Pedosphaera parvula Ellin514: one gene and its partner. The main gene of each other region encodes a partner of the protein of the gene in region 2 in a complex. Links are inferred from orthologs where the notes say so. Each region holds a gene or a part of one and is shown on either strand. Other genes may lie near its edges.

Evidence for each region.
Region 1: the proteins of pabB (region 2) and CFLAV_RS19565 are in contact, whole or in part, in a solved structure (PDB 8RP0), measured with the Escherichia coli proteins. The link is inferred for Pedosphaera parvula Ellin514 from one-to-one orthologs.

What each region holds. Positions count from the first base shown.
Region 1 is NZ_ABOX02000028.1:12,499-23,228, reverse strand. The notes cover bases 2,109-4,997. They hold CFLAV_RS19565 (anthranilate synthase component II), read left to right. Parts: upstream 2,109-3,214; coding sequence 3,215-3,781; downstream 3,782-4,997. Other genes in these bases: CFLAV_RS19560 (DUF3604 domain-containing protein), read left to right, coding at 3,817-4,997; CFLAV_RS35615 (hypothetical protein), read left to right, coding at 2,860-3,027; CFLAV_RS19570 (hypothetical protein), read left to right, coding at 2,109-2,821. Outside these bases: CFLAV_RS19580 (hypothetical protein), read left to right, coding at 1-318; CFLAV_RS19575 (RHS repeat-associated core domain-containing protein), read right to left, coding at 473-910; more of CFLAV_RS19570, read left to right, coding at 899-2,108; more of CFLAV_RS19560, read left to right, coding at 4,998-6,195; infA (translation initiation factor IF-1), read right to left, coding at 6,208-6,420; CFLAV_RS19550 (RNA recognition motif domain-containing protein), read right to left, coding at 6,548-6,931; CFLAV_RS19545 (SPFH domain-containing protein), read left to right, coding at 7,261-8,241; CFLAV_RS19540 (SPFH domain-containing protein), read left to right, coding at 8,238-9,131; CFLAV_RS19535 (Gfo/Idh/MocA family protein), read right to left, coding at 9,151-10,140; lat (L-lysine 6-transaminase), read left to right, coding at 10,311-10,730. UniProt on the Escherichia coli protein: Part of a heterodimeric complex that catalyzes the two-step biosynthesis of 4-amino-4-deoxychorismate (ADC), a precursor of p-aminobenzoate (PABA) and tetrahydrofolate.
Region 2 is NZ_ABOX02000019.1:51,137-61,912, forward strand. The notes cover bases 4,453-7,387. They hold pabB (aminodeoxychorismate synthase component I), read right to left. Parts: upstream 6,671-7,387; coding sequence 5,234-6,670; downstream 4,453-5,233. Other genes in these bases: CFLAV_RS15760 (ABC transporter permease subunit), read right to left, coding at 4,453-5,188; CFLAV_RS15770 (M16 family metallopeptidase), read right to left, coding at 6,682-7,387. Outside these bases: CFLAV_RS15750 (DUF1501 domain-containing protein), read right to left, coding at 1-404; CFLAV_RS15755 (PSD1 and planctomycete cytochrome C domain-containing protein), read right to left, coding at 406-3,450; more of CFLAV_RS15760, read right to left, coding at 3,605-4,452; more of CFLAV_RS15770, read right to left, coding at 7,388-7,944; CFLAV_RS15775 (LOG family protein), read right to left, coding at 8,051-8,734; CFLAV_RS15780 (ribokinase), read left to right, coding at 8,868-9,815; CFLAV_RS15785 (beta-glucosidase), read right to left, coding at 9,843-10,776. UniProt on the Escherichia coli protein: Part of a heterodimeric complex that catalyzes the two-step biosynthesis of 4-amino-4-deoxychorismate (ADC), a precursor of p-aminobenzoate (PABA) and tetrahydrofolate.

The DNA of each region.
Region 1 (10,730 bases), on a different replicon or contig from region 2:
ATGTGGCCGCGGCAGGTTCTGGGCTATGCCCGGTTGGAATCTCCGGCAGCGGTGCCCTTGATCAACCAGCTTTACAAGGAAACCTGGGGGCCATTGCAGAACTTTTTTCTGCCCTCAGCCAAGCTGGTGGCCAAGCATCGGGAAGGCAGCCGCTGGGTTCGCCGTCACGACCGTCCGCAGACGGCCTACCAGCGGCTGGTGAGCAGCGGACAACTGGGTAGGAAACAGGCGCAACGGTTGCGCGACTGGTATTACGCCGTCGATCCCTTTGAACTGGCCAGGCAAACGGATAAACAACTCAGACCGATCTTAAAATGAGGACGGGATGGAAGAATGAGAAATTTTTTTGCCCCTGCTGCTGCAGCAGCAGGGGCAAAAGGACCCTCCTGACGGAGGGAAAAACAATAAACACGTCGGTGTCATTTAATGTGAGGCAACGAATACCCAAATCCGGTCCAATCCCCGGTGTCATTTATCCTTGAGGCAACAGGTCAGGAATACGATAGCACGCCGTGCCATTCAATGACGGAATACGTGTCGTATTCTTTAGAAGACCGGTTGCGTTTTCAGCCGCTTGGCCCAATCCTTGGTTCACCCGGGCTTGATTTGCATTGTCAGAGAAAAAATCTTCAACCTTACTCCATAGCGTTTCCACTCCCTCCTCAACCTCAGCTTCTACTTTTTCTATCGCTGGTTCCAATTCTTGCAATAACGGTTCTAGTTCCTCTACCACTGGCTCATATTGAAGCCCAAATCGATCAATCTTGTTGATCGGACTGTTGCCCACATACCCGTAGAGGTTAATTCCTCCCGCTTCCTTTATTGGATCACGGTTTAACCACCTTTGGAGGTTGGGTTCATAGTAGCGATAGCCGTAGTAGTAGGTGCCGGAGTTGGGGTGGAGTTCCAAGAATTTCGAGACCTCACGTCGTATGTCGCATATCTATACAGCGCAAAAGATTTTGCTGATTACAGCGCCACTCTTTCCGATGAAGAAATCGCTACGTTGCGGTTTCGTTCGATGCTGAGAACTCACACCATGGTGGTGAGAAACTGGGGCTATGAAGAGCAAACCATTCGTGTCCTGAAGCAGCTATACGAGCCTCTCGAAGAAGCGATCGAAGGCGAGCTTGGCATCCGTGTTTGTTTGGTGGTCGATGCTGTTCGCTCGCAACTTGAATCCGCTGGCCAACGACTTCAAGAACACGTCACTAGAGTCAAATCCTTCATGAAACCGAAGACTGTGGAAGGTGCTGTTGAGGCGTATCTACGAGTTTTCAAGGATAACGGCATCCAAGTTGAGGTGGTAAGGAGTTGGGTAAGAGATAATGGCTGGACGTTTGAGAATGTTCGAGTGATGCTTTTGAACCGTAGCAATTCATTCTTGCTTACAGCATTCGCGTTCGAAGCAGGTGATTTCGTCAACGCCTATTCGGATACTGCCATTGCGCCGGACGTCCAACGGATGTTTTCCAATTGGGCGATGGAACTCGGAGAGTTGCGTGATTCGAACAGACACCATCTACTTCTTGCCAACCCGATCTGGCTGCGACCTATCATTCGAGCGACGCCCAATATTCTATTCTGGCCGATCTTGTCGCTCTTCCAAGGATTCTGCTTTCTATTGTTTGAAGCACTTATAAGTCAAAGTCCGGCCTTAAAACAAAAATATTTGAAGCGACGAGGGGAATTTTTAGAGCAATATACTTCCCAACTATTCCAGCAGAGGTTTCCTGATGCGGAGTGTTTCAAAGGCAGTAAATGGGAAAATCCTGATGCGGGGGAAAAAGGTGAAAACGACCTCCTTTTGATCTTCGACTCTATCGCCCTTATTGTCGAAGAAAAGTCCGGTGCGATTAATCCGATAGCAAAAAGGGGGGGACTCAGCATCAAACAGGAAATTGAGCAATTGATCACTGAAGCAACAAAACAAGCTCATGCATTCGCCGCCTTATTGCGAGATCATCCACGGAAACACGCTTTTACAACTGAGAGAGGAGCCGTAAACAAAGTTGATGCGTCAAAAATTAAACAAATTTTTTGCTTAACCATCACTTTGGAAAGATTTGGGCCGATAGCGACTCAACTTCCTGGATTGCAGGCTGCGGGCCTTGCAAGGCCTAACGTTCCTCCAGTTCCGACCGTGTCGCTAGCAGACCTTGAGATTGCATTAGAACTTTTTGCAACGCCTTATGAGTTGTTGCATTATTTAACCCGGCGCGCTGCTTTCGAGCTGCACCGCCAGTTTATTGGGGATGAACTCGACCTGCTAGTCTACTATCTTCAAACTGGATTCGCGGAAAAATCTCTACCAGACTCCAAGGTCCTTCTTGTGCTTAGCCGCCTCCGTAGCAAATTGGATCCTTTTTTCATGGGCTCTTCAGATGACGTTCAATTTGAACGTCCCAAACGATCGTTAAGCAAATGGTGGCAACAGATCTTTGAAGCATTAGACAGAAAAGGTGTTAGAAGACGATATGAGATCGGCTGCGTGCTTCTCGACATGCCTGATGAAGATCAACATGCTTTTGAAGATCAATTTGGAGAACTTTCCACAAAAGTAAAACAGCAACTGCATTCAACGTTCGAAAATGTAGAGGCTATTTGGAATCCCGTGAAATCTGCAGTTCTAAACGCCGTCGTGGTGGCTACTCCAGTATTAACAGAAATATACCCCAAGCGTGACTTAGTTGTGAGAAATTTTGCCGAGCGTGCGATGATTGAGACCGGCGCGGACCAAGCGCTTGTCATACTGGTAGATGTGGAACTTGAGCACTGGCCGTATTCAGGGATTTATCTGCTGGACAAAGCTTTAATGTAAAATCCTGCTGCTTAAGACATGCGGTCGATTCGGATGGAATGGTGAGGCCCACAGTGGTGCCGTTGCTGGGAGTTGGCGTCGAGATGACGTTGGTTAGATCAACGGGGCCGGTGGGATTGCAGTCGTCTGACGGACCGTTGGGTGTGAGGAAGCTGGCCGCCGTGAAGTTTCCGGGCGGGTTCACGCGGGATGCGATGGTGTTGTAATAGTTGGTGATGAGCTAGCCGGGGACGGGGTAAACAAAGACGCGAGCGTAAGGGCCGCACACGGAAATTCTTCGGGTGATGGGATACAGAATGTTAACGGGGATGGAAAGAAGTTTTTGAAAGTTTTTGAAGTCTGACCTTTACGGTTTCCAAATCCTCCAGCGTAGTGTAGGCTGATTGTCTGTTTATGGTTCTCGTTATCGACAATTACGATTCGTTTACTTACAACCTGGTGCAATATCTGGGCGAAATGAAGGTGGACCTGCAGGTCCATCGCAATGACCAGATCACGCTTGACCAGATCAAGGACCTGAACCCTGAACGCATCATGATTTCGCCCGGTCCCTGCTCGCCGCGCGAATCGGGTTTGTCCAACGAAATCATCCGCACCTTCGGCCCCAAGCTACCGCTCTTTGGTGTCTGTCTCGGCCATCAATGCATCGGCCATACCTTCGGCGCTGAAGTCGTTGTGAATTATCGCATGATGCACGGCAAAACCTCGCCGATTTCGCATGATGGCAAGTATCTCTTCCAGGACATGCCGAATCCCTTTGCAGCCACCCGCTATCATTCACTCGTGATCAAGCGCGATACCATTCCAGATTGCCTGGAAATTACTGCTGAAACCGACGAAGGCGAAATCATGGGCGTGCGTCATAAGGAATATCCCATCTGGGGCGTGCAGTTTCATCCGGAGAGCATTTTGACGGATCAGGGTCGCACCATCCTGAAGAACTTCTTAAAGCTGAAGTAACCTTTACAAACGGCGTTTCGTCTAGCTCACCAACCATGATGAAACGCGGATTTCTCTTCTGCTTCTTCCTGCTCATTGCCCTGAGCCTTCGTGCTCAAAAATTGCAGGAACCATTTTTTCTTTACGATCCCGCGGATCAAAAGATTCCAGCCACCATGCTGGAGAATGAATTATTTTACGATGCCGGGGTTGCCTCAACTCCTGATGGGTTGTGGTTGGCATGGCTGGAACTTCAACCGGGAAAGGGCGATGTCCTTTGGGTTGGTTGCCGCAAACCTGATGGCAGCTGGTCACAAAAAATCCGCCTCAACACCGAACCTGGTGATTTTGCCAATCCCACTCCAGTCATCGATGCCAAAGGCGAACTTTGGGTTTCGTACGAAGCTGCCAGGGATGGAGATTGGGATGTTTTCGTTCAACAACTCAAGAAGGATGGATCGTTCGCCGCTCCCATCCGCGTCAGTCCCGGTGCAGGCGCCGACATCAACCATCGCGTTGTCGCTGATGCGAAGGAAGGTTTGTGGTTTGTCTGGCAGGGTGATCATGATGGTCAATTCGATATTTTCGCACGGCATGTGACTTCCCATGATCAACAAGAGCCGATACGCATCAGCGACTCACCTCTAGGCGATTGGGCCCCTGCCCTCACGATCACCAAGTCCGGCGATGTCCACATCGTTTGGGATAGTTACGATGGCGAGAGTTACAACGTGCTGGCACGCACTCTGCATGGCAATGAAATTGGCAGGATTGTCACTGTAGCCGACGGCCCTGCCTTCCAGGCGCATGCTCAGATTGCGGCCGAACCTTCCGGGCGGCTTTGGGCTTTATGGGAGGAGGATGGAGAAAATTGGGGCAAGGCTTATCGTGCCCGCACGCCAGGCGAAAAAGATTCCACCCTGATTACCGATCAACTCGGCCCACTCCATCGCTTTCGCCGCTTGCGTCTGGCGGAACTGGATTCCAAATCGCTGGCGGTTATTCGGACTATTGAAATTCCCATGCCCTCCCTGGAAGCCGCCGCCAAACGACCTGAAGCGCGTGCAGGATTCAGATACACCGGGGCTTTCTATGAAGGAGGTCAACTGACAATCGATCCCAAGGGCCGTCTCTGGATTACCTATCGCCACTTTTACACTCCCTGGATCGGCATCGTTCCAGAGCATCACAAACAGGATAGCTCGCTGCTCTACGCAAGGTGTCTCACAGGTGACAACTGGTCAAAACTCTATTCGTTCGAGGTGGGGCAAGGTGACAGCTTACAACGTTTTTCGGCAGTTCCCGGTCAGGATGGCATCGCAACTGTGTGGACGACCGGGCGCACCGATCGTCGGAAATCAGAGAAACCCCACGGTGTTGCGATTGCGAACATTCATTTGGAAGCAGGCACCTCAGCGATTCCAGTGTCCTCTGTCAAAATCGAACAGGCTTCATCACCACATTCCAAACCAGCCAAACATATCCGTCCCTCGACTGAACTCGCTGGCAAGGGCTACGAACTCTTCACTGGCGACCTTCACCGTCACACGGACATTTCGCTCTGCTTTGCCCCGAGCGATGGCTCGATTGACGACGCTTATCGCTATGCCATTGATGCGGCACCACTCGACTTTCTCGGCATCACCGATCACACGCATGACCTGGCCATGGGAAACCCGCTTAGCTTGATCTGGTGGCGCAGTCGGAAGGAAGTGAATCGGCACCAACTCATCGATCGTTTCGTCCCTTTTTATTCTTATGAACGCAGCCGGGTGGACACGGATCATAACGTCATTTCGCTGCGTGACGATATGCTGCGTCCACACACCTATCCGCTCACTCAGTTCTGGACCGAGTTGGATACAAATACCTTCACGATTGCACACCAGCCTTTTAACCGCATTTTGTGGAACTACAAAGACGATGTGCATCGGCCCCTAATGGAAATTTATCAGGGTTTTCGCAATGATGCCAAAGAGAAGGATGCGAAGGAAGGTCTCTTACGCGGCCATAAGTTCGGCATTATTGCCAGCAGCGATCATCTTTCCACTGATGCCAGCTTCGCCTGTGTTTGGGCCGAGAAACCAACGCGCGAGAGCATTTTTCGGGCGATGCAGGCAAGGCGCACGTTTGGAGCCACGGCGCATATCAAACTGAAGGTTTTTGCTGGTGAACATTGGATGGGAGAAAGTTTCAGCACCAACTCAATGTCACCGATCAAAGTCGAAGTGAAAGGAACAGCCCCAATTTCCAGTGTGGATTTACTGGTGGATGGAGACCTTAAGAAAAGTCTTCCAGGGAATGCGGCAGAAGGAACATTTTCCTTCGAACCAGATGGGACCCTCACCGGATCCCATATTTTTTATGTGCGGTTGCAACAAGCTGACGGCAACCGCGCCTGGGCTTCTCCCTTTTGGGTCGAGATCAAGCCCTGACTGTCCAACTCTTTACTGCAGGCGATACACGATGCGGGCCTTGTCCAAATCGTAGGGGGACATTTCCATCTTCACGCGGTCACCCACTGTCAGACGGATAAAGCGCTTGCGCATTTTGCCGGAAATGTGCGCGAGCACCTGATGCTTGTTATCGAGTTCGACTTTAAACATCGTTCCCGCCAAAACGGCCAGGATTCTACCTTCTACTTCAATATGATCTTCCATTACTTTCCTTCACGAACTGCCGGGATTTAAAAACTTGTTTCAGACGTCAAAGGGCAGTCTTTGAAAAGAAACAAAAAAGGTGTGGAACTCCGATGAATCCCACACCATGAAAATGGGGTTCTAACAATTAGCCGCGGTATTCGCGACGAGAACCGCGGTCTCCGCCGCGTCCACCACCACCGCCGCCGCCGCGATATCCACCACCGCCTCCGCCTCCGCCACCACCGCGGTAACCGCCTCCACCACCACCACCGCCGCGTTCTTCACGAGGACGGGCTTCGTTAACCGTTAGCGGGCGACCACCAAAATCAGTTCCATTCAACGCCTGGACAGCAGCCTGGGCGCCTTCCTGGGTTTCCATGGTAACGAATCCGAAACCGCGAGGACGGCCGCTGAATTTGTCCATGATCAAATCAACACTGGTCACCGGACCGTGTTGGGCAAACATATCCTGCAATTCATTTTCAGTTGCAGTAAATGGGAGATTTCCCACGTAGAGTTTAGTACTCATGATGATTTACTTTTCCTTAGACTGACCGTTTCTTTCCAGACCGTTCCCGACCGCCGGGTTTCAAATCATCACTGAATACTCGTTCAACTGAAGATTTTCCTAGCCTTGAAATCGACAAGTTATCTAACAAACACTGTAATCATAAACCTGCATATGGAAAATGCAATGGTTAATACTACTGCTCCATAACGCATCCTGCTGCCTGATTATTAAAGGGTTAAGAACTCTCCCACCAGCTATCAGGTTTACTCTCCATTACAATCCCGAGGTCCGTTTCCACTTGGCTTGGCAGGGTTGGTCCATTACTAAAGAACAAACCTAAATACTATATGACCATCATCCTAGGCTGTCTAATTGGGTTCGTTGCATGGTTTGCCATACGTTATGTTGCGGGAGGGTTTTATACCGTAGACCAAAATGAACGAGCAGTAAAAACCGGCTTCGGACGTGCCGAACGAGTTCCCAATGCGACGACTCTGGATGATCCCATCTCCGAACCTCTCGATGCCGAAGAAAAGGAACGATACAATTACCCTCAAGTTCGGGTAATTCCACCCGGTGGCCCATATTGGAAATGGCCCTGGGAAAAAGTTTATAAGGTGACTGTCTCCACACAGACCCTGAACATGGCTTTCGATCCGGAAAACCGCTCCGCGAATGTGAGCGGGACCATTCTGGAAGCCGTAACCAAGGATCAGTTAAATACCGGGCTCACAGGACAGATTCGTTACCGCATCGCTGAACGGAACCTCTATGCCTACTTGTTTGCAGTAAAAAATCCGATTGCTCACGTCATGGGTTACTTCGTTTCGGTGCTGCGTGAACGGATTGCCAACTTTGAAGCGCCGGCATCATCTTCCAACCCGGCCGACGAAGTTGTCAGCACTTCCGGAATCTCCATCAATGATCTGCGCAAGAACTTACGTGACTTGAATGAACGCATGGACAGCGAATGTCGTTCCTCCTCCGCTCGATATGGCATCGTCCTGGATGCTTCCTTAATTACCGGCATTGATCCGCCGCCCGAGGTGGAATCCGCCCTGGCCGCGATTAACACCGCCCACAATCTCGTCTCTTCGGATATAAGTTTGGCCCAGGCTGCTGCTGACCAGCGCATTGAACAATCGAAGCGCGCGGTGGAAATCGAAACTCTCAAGGCCCAGGCCGAAGTGGAGCCATTGAACTCGCTCGCGAACCAACTCACCGAGTTGAAGCGGAGCGGGAAGGAAGCCCTGCCCTCCTACGTGCGAAATGTACGGCTCACCCTTTTCAACCAGGCACAACAAGTATTTCTGGAGGTAAAAAAATGATTCACCTTTTAATGGCTGCCGCCATCACGTTCGTGGCCTGTTTTATCATAGTGCCCATCCTGCTTGGCGTCTTAAGAATATTCGGCTTATACACCATCGTGGAGGAGCGGCGGTGCCATGTGTATATGCTGTTCGGAAAAGTGGTGACCACCATTGATGAGCCTGGCCTGCACATTCTGTTGTTCAAACTTGGCTGGCGCGCACCAATCATCAATTGGGTTGGGCATCGATTTGTAATCGACCTGCGACTGGATCAGGAATATCTCCGCAGCCAACCGGTGAACTCCGAAGAAGGGGCGCCGATGGGAATTGGAATCTGGTATGAAATGTTCATTAGTGACCCGGTTTCGTATCTCTATAAGAATGCCGACCCTCGCGGTTCACTCGCCGCCAACGTGAGCAACTCGACTGTCCGGTGCCTGAGCAACATGAAATTGGCGGACATGTTGGAGAACCGTCATTCCATGAGCCAGACCGTTCGCACCGAAGTTTCCCCGCAATCCCACGAATGGGGTTACAAACTCGGGTCAGTTTACATTCGCAAGGTTCACTTCCGCGACACCGGCATGATTAAACAGATCGAGGAAAAAGTGGTAAATCGGTTGCGGCAGGTCACCTCTGCAATCAAACAGGACGGGGCCAACCAGGTGAGCATCATCACCAGCACTGCGGAGCGCCAGGCAGCCATTGCCTTTGCGAAAGCAGGCGCCATGCGGCCGCAAATTGTCGGGCAGGCGTTGCAAAAGCTTTCACAGGATCCGGAAGTTGCCGCAGCCCTGTTTGAAATCCTCGAAACCCAGAAAATTATTGCGGGCGAAGCCCGTATCACGCTCATTCCTGAAAAGAGCGGACTAATTACAGAGCTACTGGCGGCTCAACCGGGGAAATAATAATCCAGACCAGGCCGGATCAAAGTCCACCATTCCTGCTGATGACGTCGGCAATCTTCACCGATTTGCCGCCTTGCCGCTTGCTTTCATCAGCAGCTTCCATGAAGGCATAAATGGCAATCGTCTCTTCATTCGGGACTGGAGCAATACCAGTCTGGAAAAAGTTCATGATCTGCCGCACCAACGGGGCGTAATCATCAGTTCCCTTCGCTTGCTCAACCACCGCCTTGCTCCCAAATACAGTTACTTTATGGACCGAAGCAACAGACGAATTCCGAGCTCCTCGAAAGGTTCCCACCCTGCCACCAGCCCACACGCCTGTTGCTACATCCGTATCTGGTGTCGATGTTCGAACGACACTCACACAATCCGGCCCCATCACGGTAAAGAGAGCCTCGGTCGGGTGAATGCCATACCAAAAGAAATCAGGATGATGCTCCTCCAGTTCGCAAGGCCCGTATGAAATGGCTCCCATGATTGTTCCGACGTTGGTGCCTTTTAATTCAACCATGCTATTGTAAAAGCGATAGGCGGAGGAACTGAACCAGGGTGTTTTGCTCTCCTTCGCCAACCTGTTGATTTCCAGGACCTCCTTGAGCGAACTCGCAATCGGTTTGTCGATGAAGACTGGTTTATGAGCTTTGAGCACAGGACGCACCTGCTCCAGTTTGGGCCGTCCATCCAGGCTCTCCAACAAAACCACATCCACCTCTTTGCATAAGTCGTCCACGGATGTCATTTCCTTCACGCCATATTTCTCGCGCAAGTCCCCGGCAATTTTTTCAACACGGTCGGCACTATCTTTAATGTCAGCGCTGCCGCCTTTATAAAAGACGACCACTTTGGCGCCCTCGACATGATTTTTATCGGTGGGATCATTGAAAATCTTCGTAAAAGCCGTGGCGTGCGAAGTGTCGCATCCAATGATACCGATCCTAAGCTCGGCGCCCATGACCCCAGCACTGGCAGAAAGCGATAGAAAACCCAGCAGAATTGCTCTCAAGTTCATATGTAAATAATCGAGGTGAAACGCTAACAGGCCATATTGCACTTGGAAAATGAAATTTGGAAGTGCACAAAAGTGCCATATGACAAATCCCCATTTCGCTTGAATCCGCATACGACTTCTGATTAGCGTAGCCAGTCTTACTGTTAGGTTCTATATTCCTTTAGACTTATATGCCGACGATCGAAAAGTTTTCTTCAAAAGAAACAGGCAGCAAGCCAGCGGCTAAAATCCGCGGGACAATCGCAGCACGCGACGTAATTGCTGAACTCGAAAAACATATCCTGGTGGATGGCTTCAAGATCGTCATAGATCTGGAGAAAAGCCGTGGGTCCATTCTCGTGGACGCCCCCAGCGGCAGGGAAATTGTCGATCTGTACAGCTTTTATGCCTCCACACCCGTTGGCTATAACCATCCCTATCTCAGCCGGCCCGATGTGGAGGCCGATCTGCTTGCAGCCGCGAAGATCAAGGTGGCCAATGCCGACATGTATTCGGTACAGTACGCCACCTTCGTAGATACCTTCGCCCGCGTCATGCCTTTACCACCCCTGAACCGATTCTTCTTTATCGAAGGCGGTGCGTTGGCGGTG
Region 2 (10,776 bases):
AGCTCCATGCCGCATTTGCCATGCCTCGCAAATTTATGTGGCGTGGCAAGAATTTTGGGAACTCCCTTGATGAAGGCAAACCTTTCGCCCTTGATCATCTCCTCGGGACAAGGCTTCATGTTCAAGGGCTCCAACTTTGGTTTGTAATCGAAGAGGTCGAGTTGAGAGGGCGCTCCCTCCATGAACAAATAAATCACCCGCTTCGCTTTAGGAGTGAAATGAGGTGCTTTGGGTGACAGTGGGTTGATCAGGCTGTGGGCCGACTTCGTGGCTGCAAAAAGTTTGTCGTCGAGCATCGAAGCAAGAGCTACGCTGCCAATGCCCCAGGCGCACTTGCTAAAGAAATGACGGCGCGTGAGGCCGTGAAGCTTTTGTTGTGAGAGCGGGGTTGATTGGCAATTCATATTATCCCTTGGTAATGGTCTCGTCCAGGTTGAGAAGGACGTTCGCGACGACAGTCCATGCCGCCAGTTCGTCAACCCCCAGTCCCTCAGGAGCCTTGCCCAGTTCACTGGTCGCCATCTTTTCAGCAGCGGCGTGATCGTTCTTAAACCGGGTGAGTTCCTGTTCGTAGAGGGCAAGGATGCGTTTAAGTTCCCCGTCTTGAGGCCGGCGCGAAATGCAAAGCCGGAAAGCATAGACCGCCCGTTTCGAATTGTCCGCGCCACCTTCTTTCAGCACGCGCCGAGCCAGGGCCTGCGCTGCTTCAACATAAGCAGGATCGTTCATCGTATCCAACGCTTGAAGCGGAGTGTTGGAACGGGGACGACGGGTGCAGATGAGTTCGCGGCTGGGAGCATCAAATGACATGAAAGCCGGGTATGGCGAGGTGCGCCGCCAAAATGTGTAGAGACCCCGTCGATATTTGTCTTCACCTTTGCTCGTTTCCCATTTGTCGCCGCTGTAAATCTGGGTCCAAATGCCGTCCGGTTGATAGGGGAAAACACTGGGGCCGCCGATCTTTGAGCTAAGCAGCCCACTTGCTTTGAGGGTGATGTCGCGAACGCCTTCGGCAGGAACGCGGAAACGGGGGCCGCGCGCCAACAATCGATTGTAAGGATCGCGTTCAAGGAGTTCCGGTGAAGCTTTGGAAACCTGGCGATAAGCGGCCGAGGTCACAATCAGACGATGCATGGCTTTCATACTCCAGCCTTGGCGAATGAATTCCGTGGCGAGCCAGTCAAGCAGTTCGGGATGAGTGGGAGCTTCGCCCTGACTGCCGAAATCTTCAACCGTTTCCACAATTCCATGACCAAAGTATTGTTCCCAGATACGGTTGACAGTAACTCGGGCGGTCAGCGGATTCTCGGGACTGATGAGCCAGTGCGCGAGTGTCAGGCGATTCGTTGGTTGGTTTGCAGGAAGCGATGGCAATGCTGCCGGGACGTTGGCATAAACGCGATCGCCGACATTGAGAAAATTGCCGCGCATAAAAATGTGCGTTTCACGCGGGGCTTCGCGCTCCTTCATCACGAGAGTGGTGGGAATCTGCTTCTTGAGTTCAGTCTCCTCCTTGCGCAGGTCGGCCAGTTGTTGTCGAATCACCTTCAATTCGGGTGCATCCACCCTGAAGCGGCTCAGCACCTCTGCCTTCTGCTTTTCATTTCGCTGATCAGGCGCAACCGTAAGGGCGTTCAGCACCGCAACCGGCAACTTGGAGGCTGCGGTTGGATTTACGTTGGTTGTTATGGCCAAGCGGAAACGTCCGATGTTTGCCTCAGGCCATTTCGAAGCATGCCTGAGGGTGATGGTGAGCAGTGTGCCATTGGTAAAATTGATCGGTTTTTCGCATTCGAAATATGCCGCATGTTCAGTCTTGAAGTCTGCATGATCAGCGGAGGTTGGCCAGCCAGCATCAGCTTTGCCATCAAGTAGTGTGGTCAGCTTGCGTCCTTCCGAAGTGTAATCGGCAATGGCTGTTTTCAGAGTAATTGATTGGGCAGCTTGCGAGTTGTCCCTGGGAGCAGCAGCAACTTCGAAACGATTCAGCACAAAACTGCCGTTCGAACGACGGCCGGAAGATTGATCGGGCAGGCTCGCATCAGGAATAATTTCCAGACGCAAACCAGTGATGTTTCGCAAAACGGTCCCGGCCGTGACCGTGTAAGTATCGTTGGAAGGATTTATGCCGCTCGCAAGCAATGACTTATCCTCGAGCTTTGTAAATTTGGCTCCTCCAGCCGAAGTAAACGAAGTCGGGTCCAGTGTGGCCCATGGAATCGCTTCGGCGAGTTGTCTCTTCTCCCAAACGATCTGCACGGCAGCTAACTCCGGAGTTTCCTTTTTGAATTCAGCATCCAGACGGGTGGTTTCAGTTTGTATTTCCTTCAACCGGGAGGTTTGCCGGGAGGTGGGAACACTTAGGTCTGGTTCGTCAGCGTTGTTGAAGAAGGCGAATAGCTGGTAGTATTCCTTCAATGTGAAGGGATCGTATTTATGCGTGTGACATTGAGCGCAAGCCAGTGTCGATCCAAGCCAGACAGTTGATGTGGTGTTCACGCGATCCACGATGGTTTCAACCCGGGCTTGTTCCTTGTCCACGCCTCCTTCGGTGTTCAACATCGTGTTGCGATGAAAACCGCTGGCGATCTGTTGCTCAATTGTTGGGTTCGGCAGCATGTCCCCGGCGAGTTGCTCAATGGTGAATTGATCAAACGGAACATCGCGGTTGAAAGCATTGATGACCCAATCGCGATACAGCCACATGCTGCGGGCCGGGTCTCTTTCGTAACCGGTGGTGTCGGCATAACGGGCGAGGTCCAGCCAGTGTCGCGCCCACTTCTCTCCATAATGCGGTGTTGCAAGGAGACGTTCCACCAACTTTTCGTAGGCATCCTTGCTCTTGTCAGCCACGAAGGCGTCCACCTCTTCGATGTCCGGTGGCAACCCGGTCAAATCCAAACTGAGTCGGCGAATCAAAGTCGCTCGATCTGCTTCGGCGGATGGCTTTAAGTTTTCCTTCTGCAACCGGGCGAGGATAAAATTATCGATTGGGTTTCGCACCCAGCGGGAGTTTTTGACCTTGGGCGGCTCGGGACGTTTAGGTTTTACGTAAGCCCAATGTTTCTTCGGACCGGTGCTGTTCGCTGGAAAAGAAGCCCCCTGATCAATCCACGCTTCGAGCAACCCGATCTGTGTCGGAGTGAGCCGCTCACCTTTTGGGGGCATGATTTCATCTTGGGCAACCAAACCAGCCACACGCAGGATCAATTGACTGTCACGACTTTTACCAGCAACAAGCGCGGGCTTGCCGGAATCCCCGCCGCGCAGAACGCTATCCTTGTCGTCCAATCGCAAACCGCTCTTTTGCTTCTTCGCACTGTGACAATCAAAACAATGTTTTTCCAGGATGGGTTGAATATCGTGAGCGAAATCTACCTTGATGCTGGCGGCAGGTGGCAAGTCACTGGCTCCCCTGGCCGAATCAACGGCAAGGCAGATTCCTAACATGTAAAAGATGACAGCTAACGCGCGTCGCCGCATAAACTCAGGAGTCCGAGTGAAGATAGGACGCCTCGCAACGTTTGTGAATTCGACAGGGCTGAGCACATGACTATTCTTTTTGCCAGAAGAGCTTTAGCAAGCTTTGTTTTTGGACTTTGTCTTAAGGCTGAGGGGTTGGCAACGGCGGAGGAGATTGCTGGCCCAATGCCGGTAAAAAAACCGTATCCGGTGTTTTGACCAAGTAACGGTGGGTGGCCAGATTTCTAAACTCAGACCGGAGCTTCTGGGATGAGTAAATAATCCAGAAAATGGGCCAGCCTACGAAAAACACGACTCCAAAACACCAGAACATAACGGAAATCAACGGGAGCAGCAGAATGAAACCGATGGTCTTTAAAATGGCTGTGGTTTCGTTTTTGGAGGAGAGACCAAACCACATGCCGCTCCAACACAGTGCGAAGATGTCGAGAGTGAAGATGGCAAGATATGCGAGACCGAAGAACAGCGAGAAACCAAGGGATTCCAAGCGGAAATTATTGTCAACCACGGCAATTCCGAGGAGCAGGCCTCCAATCTCAATTACCAGGATCAAAAGAATGGGGAAGAGGAAAGAGCATTTCAAGGCAAGGACCTGGCCGCGAATTATTTCATCAACCGTCAATGGGGTTGAAAGAAGCATTTCGAGGGCATTATTCTGGCGGGCTTCGGCAAGACAATGACACGACTGGACGGCGACCCACATCTTCAACAAAAAGTTGATGGCCACAGTGCAGCTCACGTAGGCGGTCATCCAGTTGAGACTGCCGACCCAGATGAAAAGGGCGTGTAATAGAATGATGGCAAGTGCAACGAGATAGAGGGCCAATCCCTGGCCTGTGTTGCGAGCAGCCAGCCAAAACGCAGGATTTATGTTTAACAGGCGGGTTCGAAGTTCTGCTCTTTTCGCGGGTTTGCCACGCCTTCCTTGCAGTGCACGTTTCCACCAGCTTGACAGAGAGCTGGTGGAAAAATCTTTCTGAAAACGATTAGGCAAAACCAGCGATGCCCAGATGAGCAAAGCCCAGCTTAACCCGTGCATGATCAGTATGGAATTCCAGTAACCGGAGGGAGCGTATTTAAAAACGGCATCAAAGGCGGTTCTATAGGCAAACGCGGGACTGACTGGATGGAGACTGGGTTGGCCAGTTAAAAAGGGACCTATTGTCAGGATGACTATAAACACCAGGGTGGTTCCAAGCGCTTGTCTTTCTACCCGGTTATATGCCGAGGCCCAGATTCCGATGCACAAGGAAAGAAACAGGATGCTCAGCAGGGCGAGAGACATGCGCCAAAATTCCACCGGTGTCACCCCGCCCATCAGCAGTGAAAGCGCCAGGATGGGCAGGACTGCGAGGAGGGAATAGATTGCATTGAGGGAAGTCGCGGCGAGCTTTCCCAATACCACATCATAGCCACGCAGATCGGTCAAGAACAGCAGGCCGAGCGTTCCTTCACGTCGCTCGGAGCTAAGGCAATCCGCAGTTCTGCGTGCACCTTCGATAAAGCAAAGCAACATGGTCAGGTACGAAAGTGTGTGGAACATGGCTTTCCCGACCTGCGAATGAAATGAACTCAATACGCCGAATACCAACATGGCCATCGCGACGACGGTCAACGCCCCGGCTGCGATGGCGCGAATCCAATACGTGCTGCGCAGCCGCGATGCAACACGTAGTTCGCGTTCGACTAGTGGCAAAAATGTCATGTTAAAGGGAACCGCTCATCAACCTGGCACGCAGAAGGTAGCAAATCAGGAGGCGCTTTGGGGAGAAAATTCTGCCTGGCCCTGCAAGTCGAGCGCGGATAGGAACCCGCGAGCTTTGGCGATGGTTTCGTCATACTCGGCGGCCGGGTTGGAATCTGCGACAATGCCCGCGCCTACATTGAACCAGGCAACATCATTTTTGCGAATGGCAGTTCGGATGGCGATATTCAATTGGCTCTCTCGATTGAAGCCCAGATAACCGATCGAACCGGTATAAGGACCGCGGGTGATTGGTTCCAGTTCATCAATGATTTCCATCGCGCGAATTTTTGGGGCGCCCGTGATGCTCCCGCCTGGAAAGCATGAGGCAAAGGCAGCGAAATGCGTCACATCCGGTCGAAGACGACCCTCCACCGTGGATACGAGATGTTGCACCTGAGGATAGCGTTCGAGGCGGACCAGTTCAGGGACGCGCACAGATCCGTATTCACAAACGCGGCCAAGATCGTTCCGCAACAGGTCGGTAATCATGACCAACTCGGCCATCTCCTTGGGACTGGTTTGCAGTTCGTAGGTCAGACGCGCATCCTGGTCGGGATCGGCAGAGCGCGGACGCGTGCCTTTGATGGGACGTGTCAGGATGTGCGAACCACTCAGACGCAGAAACAATTCAGGTGACGAAGAGGCAATTTGGAAATCATCGCAATCCAGATAGGCAGAAAATGGAGCCGGTGAAACCGCGGCCAGTCGCTGGAACAATTTCCAACCGGAATACGGGCAGGGGGCGGATAAACGGTGCGAGAGGTTCACCTGGTAGATATCACCAGCGTGAATGTATTCCCGGACGCGCTGGACGCGGGAAATGAAATCTGCACGGGATAGATTGGAAGAAATGGTCTGGTCCGCTGATTCTTGTGCAGTGCTGCCAATTTGCTCGGAAGGCGTGCTGGTGAGCAGTTGTCGCCAGAACTCCAGTTGGTTGCGAGCTTGAGTTTCGTGGCGGGAGCCGTCGAGCTTCAGACCGGTGGAAACAATCCATGTCTTGGACAATCGATGATCAAAAACGACGAGACTATCGTAGAAACCCACGTGGCAATCCGGCAGTTCCTGTTCATTCACTGCACGACGGGGAAGCTTTGGTTCAACAAAGTTTTTCAGGTCATAACCCCAATAGCCAAAGCAGCCGCCGAGCGGAAATGGCAAGTCTACTTCATCCAGAAGTTCATAGCGGGCCATGAGACCATCGAGAACATGCCACGGATTGCCGAATTGCACGTGGGTTGCTCCAGCGAAGATCAATTCACAACGAGAGCCGAACGAGCGAACAGTCAGAAAAGGTCTTGCTGCAATGAACGAGTAACGCGCTTGAGTCGAATCAAACAATGCGCTCCGCAGCAGCACAATCCCGGGCTCGCCCTGGAGTTGCTCAACAAGCGACTCCGGCGTATGCGCGGTGGTTATTTCATGGATGAGTGGACGCATTTAACTGGAAATTACATGCTCAGCAATTTGTGAAGCGCCTTGTCATTCTTCAACGGACTTACCAAGGCCAGGTTCAGGTGCTCCGGACGTAAGAACTCGCGGGCAACGGCACGGACTTCCGCTGGTGTGACCTGGCTGACACGACGTTTCATTTCCTGAGGTGACATGATTTTGCCATAACCCAGGAATTGTTCTCCCAGCCACATCATCCGATTATCGGTGCTTTCGAGACCGAGGTCAATTTGGCCAATGATGTAGTCGCGGGCGCGGCGGAACTCGGCCTGACCGGGAGCAGTGTCAGTCAATCGCTTCAGCTCGTGGATAATGAGTTTAAGAGCTTTATTCAGGTTTTTAAGATCCAGTCCCGCAGAGATGGTGATGGTGCCGGTATCCTCGAAATAGCTGGGGGAACTGTAAACGGAGTAGGCAAGGCCGAGATCCTCGCGCAAAACCTGGAAAAGGCGCGAACTCATGTTTTCTCCAAGAATAGTGTTGAGGAGGCGCAAAGCATGGCGTCGAGGGTCATGACGGGAGCAGGTGCTGATGCCGAGCGCAATCTGTGTCTGCTCGGTTTCCTTGGTGTGCAGCCGGATGCGCGGGGCCTGCTGGTCTTCGATGACCGGAACAAATTTGGGATGCGGGCCTTGGGGAAAGCGTGGAGCGATTCGTGAGACGGCTTTAACGATCTGCTTGTGCTTAAGCCGCCCCGCTGCAGCTATAACGGTGCGATTCGCGACGTAATTGCGTTTTAAATAATCAATAACGAGTGGGCGCGAAAGTCCGTCGAGAGTTTTTTCGGTGCCGGTAAGCGGGCGTCCCAACGGTTGACCCGGCCAATGAGTTTCGTTGAGCAATTCCTGGACGAGATGCTGCGGTTGGTCCAAATACATGGCCAACTCCTCCTTGATCACGCCTCGTTCCTTGTTGATATCCTCAGGGTCAAACCTGGAATTGAGGAACATATCGACGAGGACATCCAGCAAATCGTCAAAATGATCGTAACGCGCCCTGGAATGATAGCAGGTGACTTCTTCACTCGTAAACGCGTTCATGTAACCGCCAATTCCCTCGACATCCTCTGAAATATCCCGGGCGGTGCGTTTTTTGGTGCCTTTGAAGAGCAGATGCTCGATGAAATGACAAACACCGTTTAGTTCTGCCGGTTCATAACGCCCACCGACGCCTACCCACAGGCCCAGGCTGACACTGGTCATATAGGGCATTTCGGCGGTGACTACTGTAAGACCATTCTTTAGCTGTGTGACTTGATACATTTTTAAAGCCAATTCTCAAATTTCCAATTTCAAATTATCAGGCCATCACATTCAATGGTGCGGCCAGGATTTGCAAGTGATTGAAATAATAAACACCTCGACCAAACTATGAAAATGCCCTGGGAACGACTTCGGGTGGGCCGACTTGATTTTTGTAATCAAGAATGACATCGATGGCCTCCTGGGGATCGTCGGTGACCCGGAAGAGCTCCATATCGCCTTCGCTGATGAATTTGCCGGCATCCAAAGTGGCTCGCATCCACTTGATGAGCCCGGTCCAATAGGTCTTGCCAAAGAGTATTAGAGGAAAGCGCGGAATGCGCCGGGTTTGTACGAGTGTCAGCACTTCAAAGAATTCGTCGAGGGTGCCAAAGCCTCCGGGCATGAAAACGAAGCCGAGGGAGTACTTCACGAAACAAACTTTGCGTGCGAAGAAGTAATGGAAATTGATGGGAATATTAGTGTAGAGATTACCTTTTTGTTCGAGGGGCAGTTCGATGTTGAGGCCAATGGATTTGCCATGAGCCCTGGATGCGCCTCGGTTGGCGGCTGCCATGATGCCAGGGCCTCCACCGGTGATTACAGCAAGGTTGTGTTTGGCCAATCCCCGAGCCAGGGTGACCGTGGCTTGATAATAAGGATTCCTGGCTGGCGTTCGGGCAGAGCCAAATATGGTTACCCCCGGCCCCACCTGAGAAAGGGTTTCAAATGAATCCACGAACTCCGCCATGATGCGAAAGATGCGCCACGGATCTTCCTTAATAAAGGTAAGGGTCGTACTGTTTTCCATAAGACTACTACATTAGGGATGATGGCGAGTCGTCGCAGCTAAAATGTTGCATGCGAAGCAAATGAACTTCATCTTCACCAAAAAACTGTAACACAGGAACGGCCTTTGAAAGGCGGTCAACCCAGGAATTCCAATGAGCAAACCAGGTGCAAAGGTGGTAGTGGTTGGATCACTTAATGTGGATTATATCGCGTTGGTCGAACAGCTTCCATCTGCTGGCGAAACGGTTCCGGCAACTGAATTGATCAAGCGATTTGGTGGAAAAGGTGCGAACCAGGCCGTGGCGGCTGCGCGACAGGGCGCGAGTGTAAGCCTGATCGGTTGTGTCGGAGAGGACGACGAGGGCAGGGTGTATTGCGAATCTCTGGCAGCAGAAGGAATCGAGGTAACGGGAATTTCAACAACGCTTAAGTCTTTGACTGGCACGGCGCTCATCGCAGTTGATTCAGCTGCAGAGAATACGATCATTGTCGCAGCAGGAGCCAACGGAGAGTTGAAGCGCGCGGCTATAAAAGCACAACAGCAGCGGATTCAATCCGCGAATGCTTTGCTTTTGCAGCAGGAAATTCCGCTGGAGTCAGTCGTTGAAGCCGTACGCATTGCCAATCGTGCCCGTGTTCCCGTGGTGTTCAATCCATCACCTCTGCGCGAAGGTTTTCCCTGGGGCAAATATCACATTGAGACTTTGATTGTGAATGCCGGAGAAGCGGAGTCGATATTCCGGCTAAACATTAAAAATATTGCCAGGAACATTCCTACATGGCGACGTGCGCTGTTGAAACGTGCAGTCGGGCAACTGATCATTACACGCGGGGCGAAAGCCACCCTCTATGTAAACGCGAACGAACTTGAAGAAATTCCAACGCTGCAAGTCAGACCGGTTGATACCGTTGGAGCGGGAGATGCCTTTGCTGGCGCATTTACGGCTCATTCGGCAGGCGGAGCGGAAATAATCAGTGCGATTCAGCGTGCAAATTGTGTCGGTGCTCTCGCAACTTTAAAGCAAGGAGCACAGGAAGCCATTCCAAGCCTGAGAGCAACAGAAATGGCTTTTCGCACAGTGAGGCGGCTCTGCAAGTAGCGGATTAATCAGACTGAAGTGCGAGGATTATTTAAGTCGATAGAATTTACTACTATTTTGAGACACAGGCATGACGACCTCGTTCATCCCGACAATTACGGTTGGGGTCTGAGTGATCGATGTCCAACTCAGTGAATTTAGATCGGAATTTTGCTGCAACCCGAATCCAGTTAAGTAAAGAGGCCACCTTATGAGGACAGTGTTTGTACCAGAAGTGGCGATGGAAAGTGCCGGCTCAGGCGAATATACTTCCAACTCCTGCAATGAGTAGCCCTGGGAGTTGAAACCTTGTGTCGCTGAGATTTGGACGAAACGCCCGGACTCGTTTACGAGGATATCCTCCAAGCCTCCGGGTCCAGTGGTGGTGCTGTAGAGGTTGGTCCAATGGGTGGCATCGATGGAAGAAAGAATCTGATAGCTGGAAGCATAGTTCGATCCCCAACCTAACCGAACACGGGCAAGAGCCCTTACGGCTCCCAGATCCACGGCCATCGATTGTTGGCCGCCTGACAGGGACGACCATTGAGTTGTTGGATCGCCGTCAACGGCAGCAGAGCCGGGGGAATTTGCGCCCAGTATGGATGACACAGTAATCGGCTGGTGGAGAGCAATGTTGGCCACCCCGCTCGGAGGCGGCGGAGACGAAATGGCAAATGAACCCGCCAACCGGATGTCACGGGACGAGGCACCAACCATGACCTGGAAAGTGCCAGGAGGCACCACCCATTGATGCGCGATCGGATCCCAGCAGGCCAGATCCTCCCAAATCAGGGTGAAGCTTACGTGAGTGGATCCGCCGGATGATACAGGCACTTTCCTGAATGCCTTGAGTTGACGTGGCGGTTCGCCAGCACCTGGTGGGAATCCCAGATAGAGCTGAACCACTTCAGCCCCGTTGCGATTGCCGAAGTTCTGTACGTCCAATCCGATCGTTACTTGTCCCGAGGGATTCACCGCACTG